One region of the Kitasatospora sp. NPDC058184 genome, then DNA from elsewhere that is predicted to be linked to it. Evidence: riboswitches for the same ligand, from Rfam matches in the RefSeq annotation. Region 1 holds a riboswitch; each other region holds the start of a gene.

The links. Region 1 has a riboswitch for cobalamin ahead of ACFVXH_RS18085 (prenyltransferase/squalene oxidase repeat-containing protein). Riboswitches for the same ligand answer to the same signal wherever they lie in the genome.
Region 2: linked by a shared signal. The riboswitch ahead of ACFVXH_RS09725 (ribonucleoside-diphosphate reductase subunit alpha) and the one ahead of ACFVXH_RS18085 (prenyltransferase/squalene oxidase repeat-containing protein) in region 1 are both predicted to bind cobalamin.
Region 3: linked by a shared signal. The riboswitch ahead of ACFVXH_RS20415 (cobalamin biosynthesis protein) and the one ahead of ACFVXH_RS18085 (prenyltransferase/squalene oxidase repeat-containing protein) in region 1 are both predicted to bind cobalamin.

The regions. Positions count from the first base shown of each region.
Region 1 is NZ_JBHVVE010000008.1:249,277-255,406, forward strand. It holds gene ACFVXH_RS18070 (2,3-butanediol dehydrogenase) at 1-1,002, opposite strand, end outside; gene ACFVXH_RS18075 (hypothetical protein) at 1,348-2,352, shown strand; gene cobF (precorrin-6A synthase (deacetylating)) at 2,362-3,120, opposite strand; cobalamin riboswitch at 3,239-3,379, shown strand; gene ACFVXH_RS18085 (prenyltransferase/squalene oxidase repeat-containing protein) at 3,477-4,568, shown strand; gene ACFVXH_RS18090 (flagellar hook-length control protein FliK) at 4,598-5,068, shown strand; gene ACFVXH_RS18095 (hypothetical protein) at 5,153-6,130, opposite strand, start outside.
Region 2 is NZ_JBHVVE010000004.1:244,306-250,435, reverse strand. It holds gene ACFVXH_RS09735 (glycoside hydrolase family 26 protein) at 1-10, shown strand, start outside; gene ACFVXH_RS09730 (glycosyltransferase family 39 protein) at 10-1,701, shown strand; cobalamin riboswitch at 1,774-1,908, shown strand; gene ACFVXH_RS09725 (ribonucleoside-diphosphate reductase subunit alpha) at 2,101-4,512, shown strand; gene ACFVXH_RS09720 (ribonucleotide-diphosphate reductase subunit beta) at 4,533-5,528, shown strand; gene ACFVXH_RS09715 (SRPBCC family protein) at 5,602-6,075, opposite strand.
Region 3 is NZ_JBHVVE010000010.1:60,637-66,766, reverse strand. It holds gene ACFVXH_RS20420 (cobyric acid synthase) at 1-1,300, opposite strand, end outside; gene ACFVXH_RS20415 (cobalamin biosynthesis protein) at 1,297-2,310, opposite strand; cobalamin riboswitch at 2,418-2,551, opposite strand; gene ACFVXH_RS20410 (alpha/beta hydrolase family protein) at 2,876-3,982, shown strand; gene ACFVXH_RS20405 (hypothetical protein) at 4,650-5,975, shown strand; gene ACFVXH_RS20400 (phosphatidylcholine/phosphatidylserine synthase) at 6,081-6,130, opposite strand, start outside.

The sequences.
Region 1 (6,130 bases):
GAGCGCGTCGACGATGCCGTCCAGGGGCAGCTCCTGCACCCAGCCGGTGGTGTCGTAGACCCCGTCGGCCATGGCCGCGATGACCGCGTCGAACTCCTCGGGCCGGTATCCGACCGCGCCGACGATCTCCGTCTCGGTCATCATGAGCCCCGTGGGCTGGAACTCCATCGGGTGTTCGTGCAGCGCGGTGACTACCAGCCGGCCGCCGGGGACGAGGGCCGCCAGGGCGGCGGTGACCGCCGGACCGGCACCCGCGGCGTCCACCGCGACGTCCACGCCCCTGCCGTCGGTGAGCGAGGCGAGGGCACCCGCGAGGTCCTCGTTCACCGGGTCGACGACCGTTCCGCCCAGGCCCGCGATGATCGCCCTGCGGTCCGCGCTCGGCTCGGACACCAGCACCCGTTCCACGCCGCGGGCCTTGAGCGCGAACCAGGCGCCGATGCCGATCGGTCCGGCCCCCGCGACGAGCGCCGTACCGCCCGGCTCGACGCCGCTGCGCGCGACGGCGTGCCAGCCCACCGCCATCGGCTCGGCCAGCGCGCCCAGCCGTAGGTCCACGCCGTCCGGCAGCACGTGCAGCTGCGACGCGTCGAAGGTGGAGAACTCCGCCAGGCCACCACCCTCCACGTTCGACCCGAGCGACCCCATCAGCCGGCAGGAGAAGGGCAACCCCCTGTGGCACGCCGCGCACTCGCCGCAGGAGACCGCCAGCGGGTAGACGGCGCCGCGGTCGCCGACCTTCACGTCCGTCACGCCCTCGCCGACCTCGACGACGGTGCCGGAGAACTCGTGGCCGAGGATCTGCGGCAGGGCGGCACCGGTCAGGGGGTGCGGGCGGTGCACGTCGAACGGCAGCGACTCGGGATAGAAGTAGAAGTGGAGGTCGGAGCCGCAGATGCCGGCGAACGCGTTGCGCAGCTTCACCTGCCCGGGACCGGGACCGGGCTCCGGCACCTCCTCGATGCGGAGGTCTTCCTTGCCGTGGAACCGTGCTGCTCTCATGCTTCGCCTTTCCTGGGACTTTCCATGCCGACCGGGACCGCCGGTCGTCGTGCCCGCGCCGTCGCGAACCGGATCGGGAGCCGGCCGCACCGGGCGCGGGGCCGGACGGCGGCGGGCGGGAACACCGGTCGTCGGATCCCGCCGTTCCCCGCCACGCGGTCGCGCCGTCCGTCCCATCGTCGGGTGCCCGGCATGCCGCGGGCCACCGCCGGACGCGGCGGAATCCGAGAGTCTCGCCCGCCATCCGCGCGCCCGGGGCCACGGCGTCCGACCGGGCCCGGCACGCGGCGGCCCGGCCGGAGCCGACGGCGCAGGTAGGGTCACCAGGTACGTGAGGGAGTAGAGATGCATGAGCTCATCGGCCGGATCGGTGCCCTGGACCCACGGGCGGCCGAGGCCCTCAAGGTGGTCTCCTACTTCGACACGCTGATCACCGGGGACGTCGGCCTGGACGGCCTCCTGCGCGGGGCCGCCGCCCTGTCCGGCACCGTGGCCGGTGCCGAACGGCACGGTCGGACCAGTCGGCGCGATCCGGAGGGCCGGCTCCTGGACGGCACCGCCGGCCGGGAGGCACGGACCCTGGTCCGCCCCTGTTCGAGCGGCAGCGTGTGGCTGGAACGGGAGGGCGGCGAGCACCTGAGCGACGCGGTGATCGTCGAGCGCCTCGCCTTCGCGGTCGACCTCCTCGACCTGCGCCGCGACGCGGGCGGCGCCCTGGAGACCGGCCTCGACGCGGCCCGGACGGTCAACGAGCGCATGACCGCCCTGGCCAGGCTGCGCCTGGCCGCGGGCACGCGGATCCGGCTGATCGCGACCGGCGTCGACGAGCGGGTGCCCGGCCCGCCGTCGGCGGTCCTGCCGACCCGCTACGGGATCCTGCGCGCGACCCTCGACACGACAGGAAGCGTGCCGCTCCCGGGCCGGGCCGGCCTGGGCCCGTGGGTGCGGGCCGACCGGGCGCCCGCGTCGTGGGACGGCGCCGTCGTCGCGCTCCGGCTGACCACCGAGGCCACACCCGCCGTCGACGCGACGGACCTCGGTGCCATGCTCATGCTCGCCGAGGCCCACGACCCCCACGCCCCGCACGACGACGTCCGGGCATTGCTGCGGCTCGACGCCCGCTCGGCCACGGTCCTGCGCGTGCTCGTGGAATCGGACAGCGTCCGCGCCGCCGCGGCGGAACTCGGCATGCACCACTCCACCCTGCAGGCCCGGCACGAGGCGCTGACCCGCGACCTCGGCTACGACCCGCGCACGACGACCGGTCGGATGCGCTACATCGCGGCCGCCCTCCTCCAACGCCTCACCGACCCGGATCCGGACCCGAAACCGGCCCCGGGACCGGGCTGAAGGAGCCGGTCAGCTCCCGGAGCGCCGCAGCAGGTAGGTGTCCATGATCCAGCCCTTGCGCGCGCGGGCCGACTCGCGCAACTCGCTGATCCGCGGGGCGGCTTCGGCGAGCGGACCGGCGACGAGGATCTCGTCGGGGGTGCCGAGGTATGCGCCGTAGCGGATCTCCAGCCCCTCCGGGTCGATCCCGGTGAAGGCGGCGCGGCCGTCGAGCATCACCACGACGTCGTCCACGCCCTCGGGGAAGCCCTCGGCCAGCCGGCGGCCGGTGGTGATCTGCACCGGGCGGCCGACCCGGGTCAGCGTGGTGCGGTGGCGGGCCGCGAGCGCGGAGACGCTGCTGATGCCCGGGACCACCTCGTAGTCGAAGCCGACGGCGCCGCGGGCCAGGACGTCGTCCACCACGGCGATGACGCTGTCGTAGAGGCTCGTATCCCCCCAGACCAGGAACGCGCCCGTCTCGCCCTCGCCGAGGTGCTCGGAGAGCAACTGCTCGACCAGGTCGGCCCGGCGGACGCGCCAGTCGTCCACGGCGGCCGCGTACGCGGGGGTGGTGCGGTCCCGCTCCGCGTCCGGCGCCTCGACCACCCGGTGGCCTGGCCGGCCGTGCTCGGCCAGCATCCGGCGGCGCAGCCGGATCAGGTCCTGCCGGTCCTCGTTCTTGTCGAGGATGAAGAAGACGTCCGTGTGGGCGAGCGCCTTGACCGCCTGCAGGGTGAGGTGGTCGGGGTCGCCCGCGCCGATGCCGATGACGAAGATGTGCCGCATGGGAGGCATTCTGCCGTCCGGGACGCCCTGGTCGCGTCGGCGGCCGGGAGGGGCGCGTCGCGATGTCGGGCGGCGGCCACCGTGATGTCACGTTCGAACCCTTGACCGGATCTTTTCCGTATCGCCATGATGGGCCGTCATGTTGTGACTCCGCCGCTGGGGGAAGTCCGGTTCGAATCCGGCGCTGGCCCGCAACGGTAGGCCGCCGGCTCCTGGTCGGAGGCGAGCCCGAGTACCCGTCGGCGGAGGTGTGTCGTCCCTCCTCCCGTCGTGGTCCGCGGGCCGGAGCCCCGAGGGCCGCCCCGGCTGTCGCCGCCGCCCTCCGGGCCCCTGCGCGCGGGCCCGGAAAGGTCACCATGCCCACGCTCCGCCGCGCCCTCGGTCTGCTCGCGATACCCGCCGTGGCGCTCGCCACCGCACTCCCGGCGGCCACCGCCGCCCACGCCGCGCCCGAGAACGCGCCCGCCGCCGCGACCTCGTCCCCGACGGTCCGCCCCGACGCCGCCGCGGGCGGTTGGCTGGCCCGCCAGCTCGTCGACGGCGACCACTTCGAGTCCGTCTTCAACGGGACCGCCTACCCCGACCAGGGCCTCACCATCGACGCCGTACTGGCCTTCGCCGCCTCGCGCGGCTCCGACGAGGCCGCCGCGAAGGCCACCGCCTGGCTGGCGAAGCCCGAGATCATCGGCGGCTACCTCGGCGACGGCACCACCGAGGCCTACGCGGGCGCGACCGCCAAGCTGCTGCTCGCCGTCGAGGTCCGCGGCGGGGACCCGACGGCCTTCGGCGGCGTCGACCTGCCGGCCCGCCTGCGGTCGCTGCAGACCGCCGAGGGCCGGTACTCCGACCGCTCCCAGTGGGGCGACTACAGCAACGCCTTCGGCCAGTCCCTCGCCGTGATCGCCCTGCACCGCACGCCCGGTGGCGCCCCGGCGGCGGCCGTGGACTTCCTGGCGAACAGCCAGTGCGCGGACGGCGGCTTCCCGCTCTCCTTCGGCCAGGCCGCCTGCACCAGCGACGCCGACGCCACCGCGCTCGCCGTCCAGGCCCTCGCCGCCACCGGCCGCGCCGCCAAGGCGAACACGGGCCTGGGCTGGCTCACCGCCCACCAGAACGCCGACGGCGGCTTCGCGGCCGCCGGGGCGACCGCCTCCAACGCCAACAGCACCGGCCTGGCCACCCAGGCGCTGCTCTCCGGCGGACGCCTCGGCCCTGGCCTCAAGGCGTGGGGCCGGCTGGTGAAGCTCCAGCAGGGCTGCTCCGCCGACCCGGCGGTCCGCGGTGCCGTCGCCTACGACGCGACCGGCTTCAACGCGGGCAACGGGGCCCGGGCCACGGCGCAGGCCGTCCTCGGCCTCGCGGGCACCCCGCTGTCCACGCTCTCCGCCTCCGGGGCCGCTCCCGACGCCCCGACCCAGGCCTGCCCGCCGGCCCCGGCCACGCGCTGAACCACGTTGAAACCGTGAGGAGTTCACCGATGGGCGACACCCCCACCCCGGCCCGCCGTACGCTCGGGTCGATCGCCGCCGCGGCGGCCCTCACCGCCGGACTGCTCGGCGTCTGCGCCGTCCAGGCCCCGCAGGCGCGGGCGGCCGCCTGCGGCGGCACCACCGGCGTCACCGTCGTGGTCGACTTCACCGCCGTCGGCGGCGGCATCCAGACCGGCTGCGCGCCCGGCGACCCGGCCAGCGGCCTGGCCGCGCTCACCGGCGCCGGATTCTCGTACGCCTTCCACCCGCGCTACCCGGGCTTCGTCTGCACCATCAACGCCCTGCCGACGGCCTGCACCAACCCGACCGGCAGCGCCTACTGGTCGTACTGGCACGCCCAGCACGGCGGCCCCTGGTCGTACAGCACCCTGGGCGCGGGCAGCTACGACCCGGCCCCCGGCGACGTCGAGGGCTGGTCCTTCGGCGCCGGCGCGCAGCCGGGCACCACCGCGCCCTGACAGGCGGAGGGCCACCGGCGCCCCGCCCCCTTCTCCGGAAGGGGCCGGGGCGCCGGTGCCCCCGTCCTGCGTCGCGTCGTGCGGTCAGCCGCCGTAGCGCAGCGAGACGGTGTCGCCGAGGTGGACGGTCGCGGCCCGGGCGGCCGGGGTGGCGGTGGCGCCGTCCAGGCTGAGCTTCCAGGTGGAGGAGCCGGCGTTGGCCGTGCCGTTGAGCGCGGTGACGGTGCCGCCTCCGGTGGACGGGGTGACGGAGGTGACGCAGCCGCTCGGGGTCGCGGTGGCGGCCGCGTCGAGGACGTCGCCGAGGGTCGTGGTGGTGCCGGTCGGGGTGAGGGTGACGGCGCAGACCCTGAGCGCGCCGGTGCCGTCGTCGACGACCAGCGGGAGCCGGGCGGCGGTGCCGGCGGTGAAGTCGGTGGTCGCGGCCCAGGCGGGCTCGCCCGCGGTGGTCGGGGCGGGCGGGGTGGCGGTGAACCCGGCACCGGCGACGGCGCGCAGGCCGTCGACGGAGGCGTAGGCGGACGGGCTGGTGTCGGTGGGAAGGTACTTGAAGCCGCCGCCGGGCTTGAACTGCTGGGAGATCAGGAAGTCGACCGGGGTCTTGCCGGTGCCGCTGGTGAAGTCGGTGCCCTGGGGGTTGATGCCGCAGGCGTTGAGGCCGGACACGGCCCAGCCGTTGGAGTCGGTGTTCACCCCGAACATGGCGTTGAAGGCGCCGGAGGAGGCGAGCTTGCCCTTGAGGAAGTTCTTGGCGGCGACGACCGTGGAATCGGTGTTGGGCACGCCGGCGGTGCAGAGGGAGGCCATGGCGGCACCCGTCATGTCGATGTCGCTGCCCTGGGCGAGTGCCGTCGGGTCGCCCGCGGCCTTGCTGTAGTTCCAGCCGCCGTCGTTGTGCTGGTTGGCGCGCACGGCCGTGACGGAGGCGTCGAGCAGCGGCTGCGGGGCGCGCTGGGCGCCGGCCTGGGTCCTGGCGCCGGCGAGGGCGAGCAGGCCGAAGACGGTGCCGTTGAAGTTGGCGGACGGGCCGTAGTAGCCGGGTTCGGCGGTCTGCCAGTAGGC
Region 2 (6,130 bases), on a different contig from region 1:
GAACCCCTGATGAGCACTGAGTCCGAGTTCTCCCCCGTCCCGCACGGCCGCTCCGCCCACGACCCGGCCGCCGAGCCGGACCCGGACGGGCCCGGCGCCGTGGCGGTGGACAGCCCCGACGGTCCGCGCCCCGCCGTAACGGTCGACAACCCCGACGGCGTCGAGCTGGCCCCGTACACCATCCCGCAGGTCCCCGCGATCGGCTGGGACCCGGGCACCAGCCCCCGGCGCCGGTGGATCGCCCGCGGCCTGCTGGGCGCCGTCCTCACCGTCCAGGCCGCCCTCTCGCTGCGCCTGCTGGCCGCCGCGCACCCCGACGAGGCCGCCGCCATGGTCGCCGGCCGCCAGCAGCTGGCCCACCTGCTGCACGGCACCCCGGTCACCACCGACCTGGTCGACCGGGTGCACGGCTCGCCCTGGCTCTACCCGCCGCTGGCCGGCGCCGCCGCCGACGCCAACGGCATCTGGGGCACCCGGCTGCTCAGCCTCGGCTTCGCACTGCTCACCACGGTCCTGCTGTACTCGCTGACCCGGCGGCTGTTCAACGAGCGGGTCGCCATCTGCGCCATCGCCGGGTACGCCGTCCTCCAGTCCACCGTCGTGGTCGGCTTCTACGCCGCGCCCGAGTCCCTCGCCGTCCTGCTGGTCGCCCTCTCGGCCTGGACCACGGTGTTCACCGCAGGCCGCCATCCGGCCCTGGCCCTGCTCGCCGCCCCGCCCACGGCGCTGGCCTGCGCCACGGCCTACTCCGCGGCCTTCGCCGTCCCCGCCCTGGTGGCCCTCGCCTTCGCCTGCGCCCGGCCGTACCACCGGGTGGGCCCGGCCGCCCTGCGCTCACTGCTGACGGCCCTCGGCACCCTCGTCCTACTGCTCCCGTACGGCACCCTCGGCAAGGTCGCCGGGTGGTCGCCCTCGCGCGGCAACGCCCCCGGCTCGGCCGGCTCGGTCCTGCTCGGCACGCTCCAGTGGGCCGGCCTGTTCACCGTCCTCGCGGTGGCCGGCACCATCGCCTACGCGCGCCGCGAACAGATGCCCGAGCACGACGCGCCGGAGAAGGAGCCCCTCCCCACCACCCGGGGCCGGCGCGCCCTGCTCGGGGCCGTCCTGACCGCCACCGCCCTGCTGGTCCCCGCCGCCCACCTGTGGACCGGCACCTCCGGCGCGCTGTTCCGCCACCTCGGCTACGGCATGCTGCTGGCCGCCCCGCTCGCCGGGGTCGGCCTGACCCGGCTGGTCGGCGCCCACTTCCGCCACCCCCAGCTCGGCATCCTGGTCTGGGTCGCCCTGCTCGCCCTCGGCCTGGAGCAGTCCGCGCTGCGCTACCAGAACGGCCCCGACTCCGGCCGCCTGCTGGCCGTCCTGCGGGTCCACACGGAGCCCCAGGGCCGCTACCTCACCGAGGTCGACGGACTCGCCGAGTACTACCTCGGCGGCGTCTCCAAGCCCGAGCAGTGGGTCTCCGCGCGCGCCGGCACCGACTACCGCGACGGGGCCGGGGTCGAGCACCACGGCGACGACGGCAGCGTCGCCGCGATCCGGGACGGCTGGTTCACCATGGTCGTCCTCGACAGCACCGCGCCGAGGGCCACCGACCGGGCCCTGGGCGAGGCCCTGGGCGCCGCCGGACACTACCGGCTGGTCGCCCAATTCACCTCGCCGACCGGCGATTCGAGCACGTACAAGGTCTATCTGAAGCACTGACCGGCCGCCCGGCCCACGCACATCCGCGACACGACAGGCACAACATATGGTGCCGCCGCAGTCCGGCGGCACAACATGTATGCTCGCTTCTGCTGTCGATGCAGGGGAACCCGGTGCGAATCCGGGACTGCCCCGCAGCGGTGAGCGGGCGGCTCCAGCAGCCGCACCCCGCGAGTCCGAGTACCTGCCGACGGCGTGCGCCACGGCCCTCCCGCAGAGGCCGCGCCGGCACCAGCAGTACCCCTCCGGGCCTCGCGGGCGGGCCGGGGAGTCACCTCGCGCGACGCTTTTTTGCGTTCGCGCCGTGCTCCCCTGCCCAGATCGGCCCGGTGGCCCCCCGAGCACCGCCGCCGATCGCCGCCAGGAGAGAGCGCCTTGACCACCGCTGCCTCAGCCACCCTGCCCGCCCAGGGCTCCGGTACCGCCTTCACCGACCCGACGGTCTCCGACCCCGGGGGCGCGCTGCTGCGGCTGCTCACCGACCGCAGCACCGACCTCACCGAGGTCGACCCCGGCCATGTCGCCGCCGCCGCGCTGCGCGGCCGCCACGCCGGCTCGGACTTCGCCGAGCTGCGCGGGCTGGCCGTGGACGCCGCCGCGTCGATGATCGCCGAGGACCCCCAGTACTCGAAGCTGGCCGCCCGCCTGCTCGCGCTGGAGATCGTCGACGAGGCGAACAGCCAGGGCTCGGTGTCCTTCTCCGCCTCGATCGCCGTCGGCCACACCGAGGGCCTGATCGGCGACACCACCGCGGACTTCGTCGCCAAGCACGCCGCCGCCCTGGACGCGCTGATCGACACCGCCGGCGACGACCGCTTCGAGTACTTCGGCCTGCGCACCGTGCAGTCCCGCTACCTGCTGCGCCACCCGATCACCCGCAAGGTGATCGAGACCCCGCAGCACTTCCTGCTCCGCGTCGCCTGCGGCCTGGCGGTCGGCGACTCCGAGCAGTCGGTGCGCGAGGTGGCCGAGCTGTACGGCCTGATGAGCCGCCTGGAGTACCTGACCTCCTCGCCGACGCTCTTCAACTCCGGCACCCGGCACCCGCAGATGTCGAGCTGCTACCTGCTCGACTCGCCGCTGGACAACCTGGACTCGATCTACAACCGCTACGCGCAGATCGCCCGCCTGTCCAAGCACGCCGGCGGCATCGGCCTGTCCTACTCGCGCATCCGCTCGCGCGGCAGCCTGATCCGCGGCACCAACGGCAAGTCCAACGGCATCGTGCCGTTCCTGCGCACCCTCGACTCCTCGGTCGCCGCCGTCAACCAGGGCGGCCGCCGCAAGGGCGCGGCCTGCGTCTACCTGGAGACCTGGCACGCCGACATCGAGGAGTTCCTGGAGCTCCGCGACAACACCGGCGAAGAGGCCCGCCGCACCCACAACCTCAACCTGGCGCACTGGATCCCGGACGAGTTCATGCGCCGGGTCAACGCCAACCAGGACTGGTCGCTGTTCTCCCCGGCCGACGTGCCGGAGCTGGTCGACCTGTGGGGCGCCGACTTCGACGAGGCCTACCGCAAGGCCGAGCTGGCCGGCAAGGCCGTCCGCACCATCCCGGCGCAGACCCTGTACGCCCGCATGATGCGCACCCTGGCGCAGACCGGCAACGGCTGGATGACCTTCAAGGACGCCTCCAACCGCGCCGCCAACCAGACCGCCCTGCCGGGCCGCACCGTGCACTCCTCCAACCTGTGCACGGAGATCCTGGAGGTCACGGACGACTCCGAGACCGCCGTCTGCAACCTCGGCTCGGTCAACCTCGGCGCCCACGTGGCCCCCGGTGCCACGGTCGACGACCTGCTCGGCGCCATGGACTGGGAGCGCCTCGACGCCACCGTCCGCACGGCCGTGACGTTCCTCGACCGCGTGGTGGACATCAACTTCTACCCGACCACCGAGGCCGGCACCTCCAACTCCCGCTGGCGGCCGGTCGGCCTCGGCGTGATGGGCCTCCAGGACGTCTTCTTCAAGCTGCGGATCGACTTCGACTCCGCCGAGGCCGCCCGCCTGTCCACGCTGATCGCCGAGCGCATCATGCTCACCGCGTACGAGCGCTCCGCCGACCTGGCCGAGCAGCTCGGCCGCCACGAGGCGTACGGCGAGACCCGCGCCGCCCGCGGCGAGCTGCACATCGACCACTTCCCGACGGCCGCCCCGCAGTGGGCCGACCGCTGGACGGCGCTGCGCGCCCGGATCGCCGAGACCGGCCTGCGAAACTCGCTGCTGCTGGCCATCGCGCCGACCGCGACCATCGCGTCCATCGCCGGCGTGTACGAGTGCATCGAGCCGCAGGTGTCCAACCTGTTCAAGCGCGAGACGCTGTCCGGCGAGTTCCTCCAGGTCAACCCGTACCTGGTGCGCGAGCTCAAGGAGCTCGGCGTCTGGGACCAGCAGACCCGCGACGCCCTGCGCGACGCCAACGGCTCCGTCCAGGACCTGAACTGGCTGCCCGCCGGGGTCCGTTCGCTGTACCGGACGGCCTGGGAGCTGCCGCAGCGCGCGCTGATCGACCTGGCCGCGGCCCGCATGCCGTACCTGGACCAGAGCCAGTCCCTGAACCTGTTCATGGCGGCGCCGACCATCGGCAAGCTCAGCTCGATGTACGCCTACGCGTGGAAGGTCGGTCTGAAGACCACCTACTACCTGCGTTCGCGCCCGGCCACCCGCATCGCCCAGGCCGCGTCCGGCACCGCCCGTGCCGCCGCGCCGGCGCCGGTGCCCGTGAACACCCCCTCCCTCACCCCGGAGCAGGAAGCCGCCATCGCCTGCTCCCTGGAGAACCCCGAGTCCTGCGAGGCCTGCCAGTGACCACCCCCGAAGACCGCAAGATGCTGCTCGACCCCGGCTTCGAGCTGACCCTGCGCCCGATGCGCTACCCGTCGTTCTACGACCGGTACCGGGACGCGATCAAGAACACCTGGACCGTCGAGGAGGTGGACCTGCACTCCGACGTCGCCGACCTGGCGAAGCTCAGCGAGGGCGAGCGCCACCTCATCGGCCGGCTGGTCGCGTTCTTCGCGACGGGCGACTCGATCGTCTCCAACAACGTGGTGCTGAGCCTCTACAAGCACATCAACTCGCCCGAGGCGCGCCTGTACCTCTCGCGGCAGCTGTTCGAAGAGGCCGTGCACGTCCAGTTCTACCTGACGCTGCTGGACACCTACCTGCCCGACCCGGAGGACCGCAACGCGGCCTTCGCCGCGGTGGAGAACATCCCCTCCATCCGCCAGAAGGCGCAGTTCTGCTTCAAGTACATGAACGCGGTCGACCACATCGACTCGCTGCAGACCAAGGAGGACCGCCGCGCGTTCCTCCTGAACCTGATCTGCTTCGCGGCTTGCGTGGAGGGCCTGTTCTTCTACGGCGCCTTCGCCTACGTGTACTGGTTCCGTTCGCGCGGCCTGCTGCACGGCCTGGCCACGGGCACCAACTGGGTGTTCCGCGACGAGTCCATGCACATGGACTTCGCGATGTCGGTGGTCGACACCGTCCGCGAGGAGGAGCCCGACCTCTTCGACGACGAGATGGCCAAGCAGGTCACGGAGATGCTGGAGGAGGCCGTCGAGGCCGAGCTCCAGTTCGCCCAGGACCTGTGCGGTGACGGCCTGCCCGGCATGAACACCGCCTCGATGCGCGAGTACCTGCAGGCCGTGGCGGACCAGCGCCTGGCCCGCCTGGGCCTGCCGATCCGCTACGGGTCGACGAACCCGTTCGGCTTCATGGAGCTCCAGAACGTCCAGGAGCTGACCAACTTCTTCGAGCGCCGCGTCTCGGCGTACCAGGTCGCCGTCGAGGGCTCCGTCGCCTTCGACGACGACTTCTAAGAAGCACACGAAACACCAGAGGTGCCCCGCACGGCTAGGCCGTGCGGGGCACCTCTGTCGTTGCGCGCCGCCGTCACCCGGCGTCGCCGTTCCCGGCCCGCCGGCGGCCGGCGGTGAGGTCGGCGTCGGCGGCGGCGAGGATGCGGCCGAAGGTGTGGGCGATGACCGGCTTGGCCAGGGCCCGGGTGAGGGCCGCGCCGAAGGGCAGGCGGACCTGGAAGGTGGTCGTCCACGCGACCTCGGTCCCGCCGGGGACCTCGGTGAAGGTCATCCGGCCGAGTTCGTGCCGGGACGGCGGCAGGCTGCGCTCGACCGTGTAGTCGAAGCCGTACGGCCGGTTGTACGCGGTGACCCGCTCGCGGAACCAGCCGATCGCCCAGGTGTGCACCCGCACCGCCCCCACGCCGTACGGCGCACCGGCGCCCGGCCGGGCCAGGCGGGCCCGGAGGATGAGCGGGGAGCGGGTGTAGTTGGTGGTGGTGGCGCACCAGTCGAACACGTCCTCGATCGGTGCGGCGATGACGCGTCGGACGGTCAGGGTCTCCATGGTCATGTCCCCTCTCTCGGTCGGCGGCGGCGCGGACTGCGGCCACCGCGCCCGA
Region 3 (6,130 bases), on a different contig from region 1:
GTTCGCGGCGGAACCCGTCGCTCTCCAGCGCGCCGTGCCAGGTCGTGCCCCAGACCGGGCCGACCCGGCAGCCGTCCAGGAAGGGACTGCCCCCCTCCACGGTCACCACCCCGTGGTGGATCTCGTAGCCCTCGACCCGCTGCCCGAACGCCTCGCCGACCGGCCGCGCCAGCACCTTCTCGACGCCGAACCGCACCCGCGTCGGCAGCAGCCCGAGACCGTCGACGGCGCCCGCCTTCGACTCGACCTCGTCCACGATCGAGTGCGCCAGCATCTGGTAGCCGCCGCAGACCCCGAGGACCGGCAGTCCGGCCGCCGCCCGCGCCTTCAGGGCCGGCTCCAGGCCGCGCTCGCGCAGCCAGGCGAGGTCCGCGACGGTGGCCCGGGTACCGGGCAGCACCACCAGGTCGGCGTCGGCCAGCTCCTCCGGCCTGGTCGCCCAGCGGACCAGCACGCCCGGCTCCTGCGCGAGCGCGTCCATGTCGGTGAAGTTGGACAGCCGGGGAAAGCGCACCACGGCCACCCGCAGCACGTCCGCGCCGAGCGGCCCGGGCCCGTCCGCCCGGTCCGCCACGGTGGACAGGTCCAGCGAGTCCTCGGCGTCCAGCCAGAGCCCGGGCAGCATCGGCAGCGTGCCCAGCACCGGACGGCCGGTCAGCTCGTGCAGCATCTCCAGCCCGGGCGCCAGCAGCCGCGCGTCGCCGCGGAACTTGTTGACGAACCAGCCCGCCACGTGCCGCTGGTCCTCCGCCGACAGCAGCGCCAGCGTCCCGTACATCGCCGCGAAGACCCCGCCGCGGTCGATGTCCCCGACCACCACCACCGGCAGGGCGGCGGCCGTGGCCAGGCCCATGTTGGCGATGTCGCGGTCGCGCAGGTTGATCTCGGCGGGCGATCCCGCGCCCTCGCAGACCACCACGTCGTAGCGGCCGCGCAGGTCGGCCAGGCACTCCAGGGCGCGCTCCAGCAGGACGGGCTTGCGCTCGCGGTAGTCCAGCGCGCCGACCTCGGCCACCGGTCGGCCGAGCAGCACCACCTGGCTGCGGCCGTCCGCGCCCGGCTTGAGCAGCACCGGGTTCATCGCCGCCTCCGGCTCCACCCGGGCGGCCTGCGCCTGCATCGCCTGGGCGCGGCCGATCTCGGCGCCGTCGGCGGTGACGAAGGAGTTGAGCGACATGTTCTGCGCCTTGAACGGCGCGACCCGTACGCCCTGGCGGGCGAGCCACCGGCAGATCCCGGCCGTCACCACGCTCTTGCCCGCGTCCGAGGTCGTCCCCGCGACCAGCAGTGCGTTGCTCATGCCCGTCCCCTCTTCTTCAGCAGTGCCCGCAGCAGGACGTGCCCCGCGACCGTCGTACCCAGCGCCAGTGCGCCCACCCGCCGGGAGAGCGCGCAGGCCCGCTCGATGTCGTCCACCGTCACCGGCCGCAGCTCCGCGCCCAGGACAGGCCGGTGCTCCACCCGCTCGCCGTACCGCAGCGTGCCGCCCAGTCGGACGCCCACCGCGCCGGCGAACGCCGATTCGGCCTGGCCCGCGTTCGGGCTCGGGTGCGCGGAGCCGTCGCGCCGCCAGACCCGCCAGGCGGTCCGGGGCTCGGGGGCGGCGGCCACGGTCAGCAGCGCCGTCAGCCGGGCGCCCGGCCAGCCCGCCACGTCGTCCAGCCGGGCCGAGGCCCAGCCGAACCGGGCGTAGCGGGGCGAGCGGTGGCCGACCATGGCGTCCAGGGTGTTCACGGCGCGGAAGGCCAGCAGGCCGGGGGTGCCGGCCAGGGCGCCCCAGGTCAGCGCGTTCACCACGGCGTCGGCGGTGTTCTCGGCCACCGACTCGACCACCGCCCGGGCGATCTGCTGCCCGTCCAGCGCGCTCGGGTCCCGCCCGCACAGGTGCGGCAGCCGCTCCCGGGCGGCGGCGAGGTCGCCGGCGGCCAGCGAGCGGCCGATGGTGCGGGCCTCCCGGGTCAGCGAGGTGCCGCCGAGCACCGTCCAGGTCGCGGCCGCCGCCAGCGCCGCCCGGCCCAGCGGGCGCCGGCCCACCGTACGGTCCAGGGCGAGCGCGCCCGCCGCGACCGCGCCCACGCACAGCGCGGTGTACCCGGCCCCGGCGGCGCGGTCGTCGCGCCACAGCCGCCGCTCCAGCCGGGTCGCGGCGCTGCCGAAGACGGCCACCGGGTGGCCCCGGCGGGGGTCGGCGAAGCGGGCGTCGGCGGCGTAGCCCGCGGCGGCACCGAGTGCGAACACGGCGGCGCGGGCCAGCGGGCGCGAGGCTCGGGTCAGCGGGCGCGGAGCGGGGGAAGGCGCGCGCGGGGTCATCGGCCGCACGGCGGAGGGCAGCTCGGAGTCCGGCCGGGCGGGGCAGCCTGCATCGCGTGCGTGTCCTCACTCAGGGTCCGCGCCCTGGATCGACGTGACGGCGGCGAGAGTCTCCTGGCTTCCGGGTCGAACGCACCCCCGGAGCCTTCCAGCGGCCGTCGACGGCCCGCCGTGGCGATGTTCCGAGCGTGCTCCCCGGTGACAGTGGCGGGACCGCGCCGGACTTCCACCGGCTTCCTCTCCATGCCTCCGTTTGGCCCCAGGATCCCATCACGGGCCCGAACCGGGAGTCAACCGAGGTCACGGAGGGGTTGGTCACACGGGGACGCCGCTGACGCCCTGTCGGATCGCCCGGCGCGGCCCCGCCCCGACCCCCGCCACGGGCACCCCCTGAGTACCGCCCTGAGTACCGCCCTGAGCACCCCGGGAGCGCCCGCCGGGTGACCCGGACGGCCCAGCCCGGTGGCCGCTCGGGCGGAGCGCCGGTGAACTGGGGCTCGAACACCGTCCGGTCCGTGAAGAACGTCCGTGAACGACGTCCGTGAACAACAGAGCGGGGAGCGAGATGCGTTGGGGAACCGCCGCCGTCGTGGCGGCCGCCGCGGTGGGGGCCGCCGTGCTGGTGGTCGGCCGCCGGGCCTCCGAGCGGATGGTCCGTCCGGTGACCGCCGTCCAGGAGTCCGGGCCGGTCCAGGTCCGCGCCCTCGCCGCCGGCCGGGTCACCTTCACCCGCGGCCCCGCGAGCCTGCGCCCCGGCCGCTGGGCGGTGGAGTGGGCGGACGGCGGGCACGCGGTCGTCGAGGAGGTGCTGCACGCCGACGAACAGGGCGTCACCCGTCGGCTGGTCCGCGCCGACCGGGGCACCCTCGTCCCCGGCACCGAGGTCCGCTTCACCCCGCAGGTCCACCTCGGCGACCCCACCGAGGCGCTCGGCCTCGCCTTCTCCGACACCACCGCCGACGGCGAGCTCGGCGCCCTCCCCGCCTGGCGGCTCGACGGCAAGCGCGGCACCTGGGTGATCCTGGTGCACGGCCCCGGCGACGACCGCCGGCAGACCCTCCCGGTGCTCCCCGTCCTCGACCGGCTCGGCCTGCCCGCCCTCGCCGTCACCTACCGCGGCGACCGGGGCGCCCCCGCCTCCCCGGACGGGCTCAGCCACTTCGGCGAGACCGAGTGGCGCGACATCGAGGCGGCGGTACGGCTGGCGCTCGACAGCGGCGCGGGCAAGGTGATCCTGTACGGCTGGTCCGTCGGCGCGACCATCGTGCTGCAGACCGTGGCCCGCTCCGCCTGGTCGCACGCCGTCCGCGGTCTGATCCTCGACTCGCCCGTGCTCGACCTGCCCGCCTCCGCCCGCCGGGACGCCGCTCGGGCCGGCTTCCAGGGCGTCGCCGCCGAGCTCGGCGCCCTCGCCGCCGAGGGCCGCACCGGGGTCGACCTCGCCGACTTCGGCCGCATCGCCGACGGCACCGACCTGCGGGTGCCGACCCTCCTCCTGCACAGCCCCGAGGACCGGATCGCGCCCTTCGGCGCCGCCGAGAAGCTGGCCGCCGCCCGCCGCGACGTGGTGAGCCTCCAGCCCTTCCCCGGCGCCGACCACGCCACCCTCTGGAACACCGCCCCCGACCGCTACACCGAACTCCTCCGCCGCTGGCTCACCCCGCTCCTCTAGGGGCTCAACCACCCCCCCTGTGCGCGAGGGCGTTTTCGGCTGGTCCCCGCCGCTTTTCCCGGTGCGATTCCCCCCGTCCGGGAATGAACGTTCCTCCCATTCCTCCGGGCCCGCGTGAAAAGTCGGCCCGGCCGACTTCCGGTGCGGCTCGATCCCGATCACGCCGCCCACCATCCGTCCGGATTCGGGCTGGACAGTCCTGCCGGGCGTCGCCGGGCCGAAACGCCCCCGTACGGGCCCCTCGGCTGTCAGGAGCAATATTTGGCCCGGCCCCTTACCCCCCACCCGTACGCACGGTGACCGCCCGAGCATTCCGGGCAACCGGCCCGCCCCCTGTGGCATGGGCAGGTCACACGTTTCCGGCCAGGCGGTTTGCCGTTGTTGCCCGATCTTGCGGAGGTGCCACCGGCGGTCGCCCGGTCGTACGGACAACCGGATGTGACAGAAGGCCGGTACAAGGGGAAGACTGCTCGACGTGACGTCTCGGAACCCGCGCGACCGTGATGCCCCGCTCCCGCCGACGATCGGTACCGGTGCGACGGTGACCCGTCTCCCCGGAACGGCCCAACGGCCCGCCGGTGGCAGGCCGGGCGGGGCGGGAGTCCCCCGTAACGCAGTACCCCGGCGACGAGGGCCCGCTCCGGCTCCCGGGCGGGGCAGGGTTCCCGTGCCGGAGGGCTTTCCGGCACCCTCCGAGCTGGCGCCGCTGGCCCGCCGGATGCTGGTGGACGCCGTCCGGGTCGCCCGCTGGGCCGGTGAGCTGGCCGAGGTCGACAAGCGCGGCGAGCTGCTCCCGGACGACGCCCGCGCGGCGGGCCGGGCCCTGGCCATGACGGTCGGTGCCGCCGCCAAGGCGTGGGGTCAGGCGCTGCTGGTGGGCCTGGTGGAGGCCCGGGACGGCGGAGCCGGCCCCGGCTGGCGCCTGCACGCCTGGGAGCACGACGACGAGGCCGTGGTGCGCGGCTGGTCGGCGCTGTTCGACGCCTGGACCCTGCTCGCCCCGGTGCCGCCCGCGGCGCTGCGCGGCGTCTTCGCCGTCCTGGCCGGGCAGGCCGTGGACCAGGCCCCGCAGCTGCTCTCCTTCCTGCACCTGGTGGACGGCCCGGTCGCCGAGAGCGAGCTGCTGGAGCTGCTGCGCCGCGGCCTGGACGAGCGCCGGGTCGGCACCGGCCTCGGCGGCCCCGGCCTGTCGCCGGTGCCGCACGCGGCCTCGGCCGTCTCCGCCGTCCGCGGCACCTGCCGTGCGCCGCAGATCGACACCCCGGCCGCGCCCTCGGACGTGGCCGCCGTCCTGGACTGGATGCTGGACGGCCTGGCGGCCGTCGGCGCCCTGGTGCGCAGGAACGACGCCGCGGAGCTGTCGCCGCTCGGCCACTGGGCGGTGCGGGCGAAGCTGGAGGAGATCTGCACGGTCGCGCAGACCGCGGCCGGGCACATCGAGCAGAGCGCCTTCGAGCTGCTGAACGCTTGCGCGGACTACTCGCCGGGCCCGGCCCGCGCCGAGTTCCGGGCCTGGGTCGCGGCCCGTCCGGCCGACCGGGCGGTGGGCGAGCTGCTGGACGCCGCCCAGGGCGACGACGCGCTGGTGCGCGGGCTGGCCTTCGAGGCGCTGCGGGTGGCCGGCGGACCGGCCGAGCAGGCGGTGCGCGCGGCGGTGGACGAGCCGGTGCTGCGCCCGTACGCGCTGCTGTGGCTGGCGGAGCGCGCGGACGAGGGCGTCGCCCCGGCGGACGTGCTGGGCGCGGAGGACGCGGCCTGGCTCTGGGTGGACACCGCGGCCGCGGTGCTCGACCACGGCGAGACCGAGCTGCTGGTGGGCCACGTCGAGGGCGCCGCGGCGGGCGACCCGGTCCGGCTGTTCGCCCGGGCCCGGCAGTCCGGCCACCCGCGGGCGGCCTCGGTGCTGACGGCGGTCTCGAGCGTGCACCCGGACCCGGGCGTGGCCCGGGCGGCCCGCCGCTCGGCGTTCAGCGTGCACACCGGCGGCGCCTGAGCCGCACGGGCGCACGGGAACACGGGCGCACAGGAACACGGGAACACGGAAAGGGCCCGGAACCATCAGGTTCCGGGCCCTTCCCCATGTCGGTCGTGGGACGGCTCAGCCGAGCCGCGACTCCGCCCGCCGGGCGCGGACGTCGCCGACCTTCT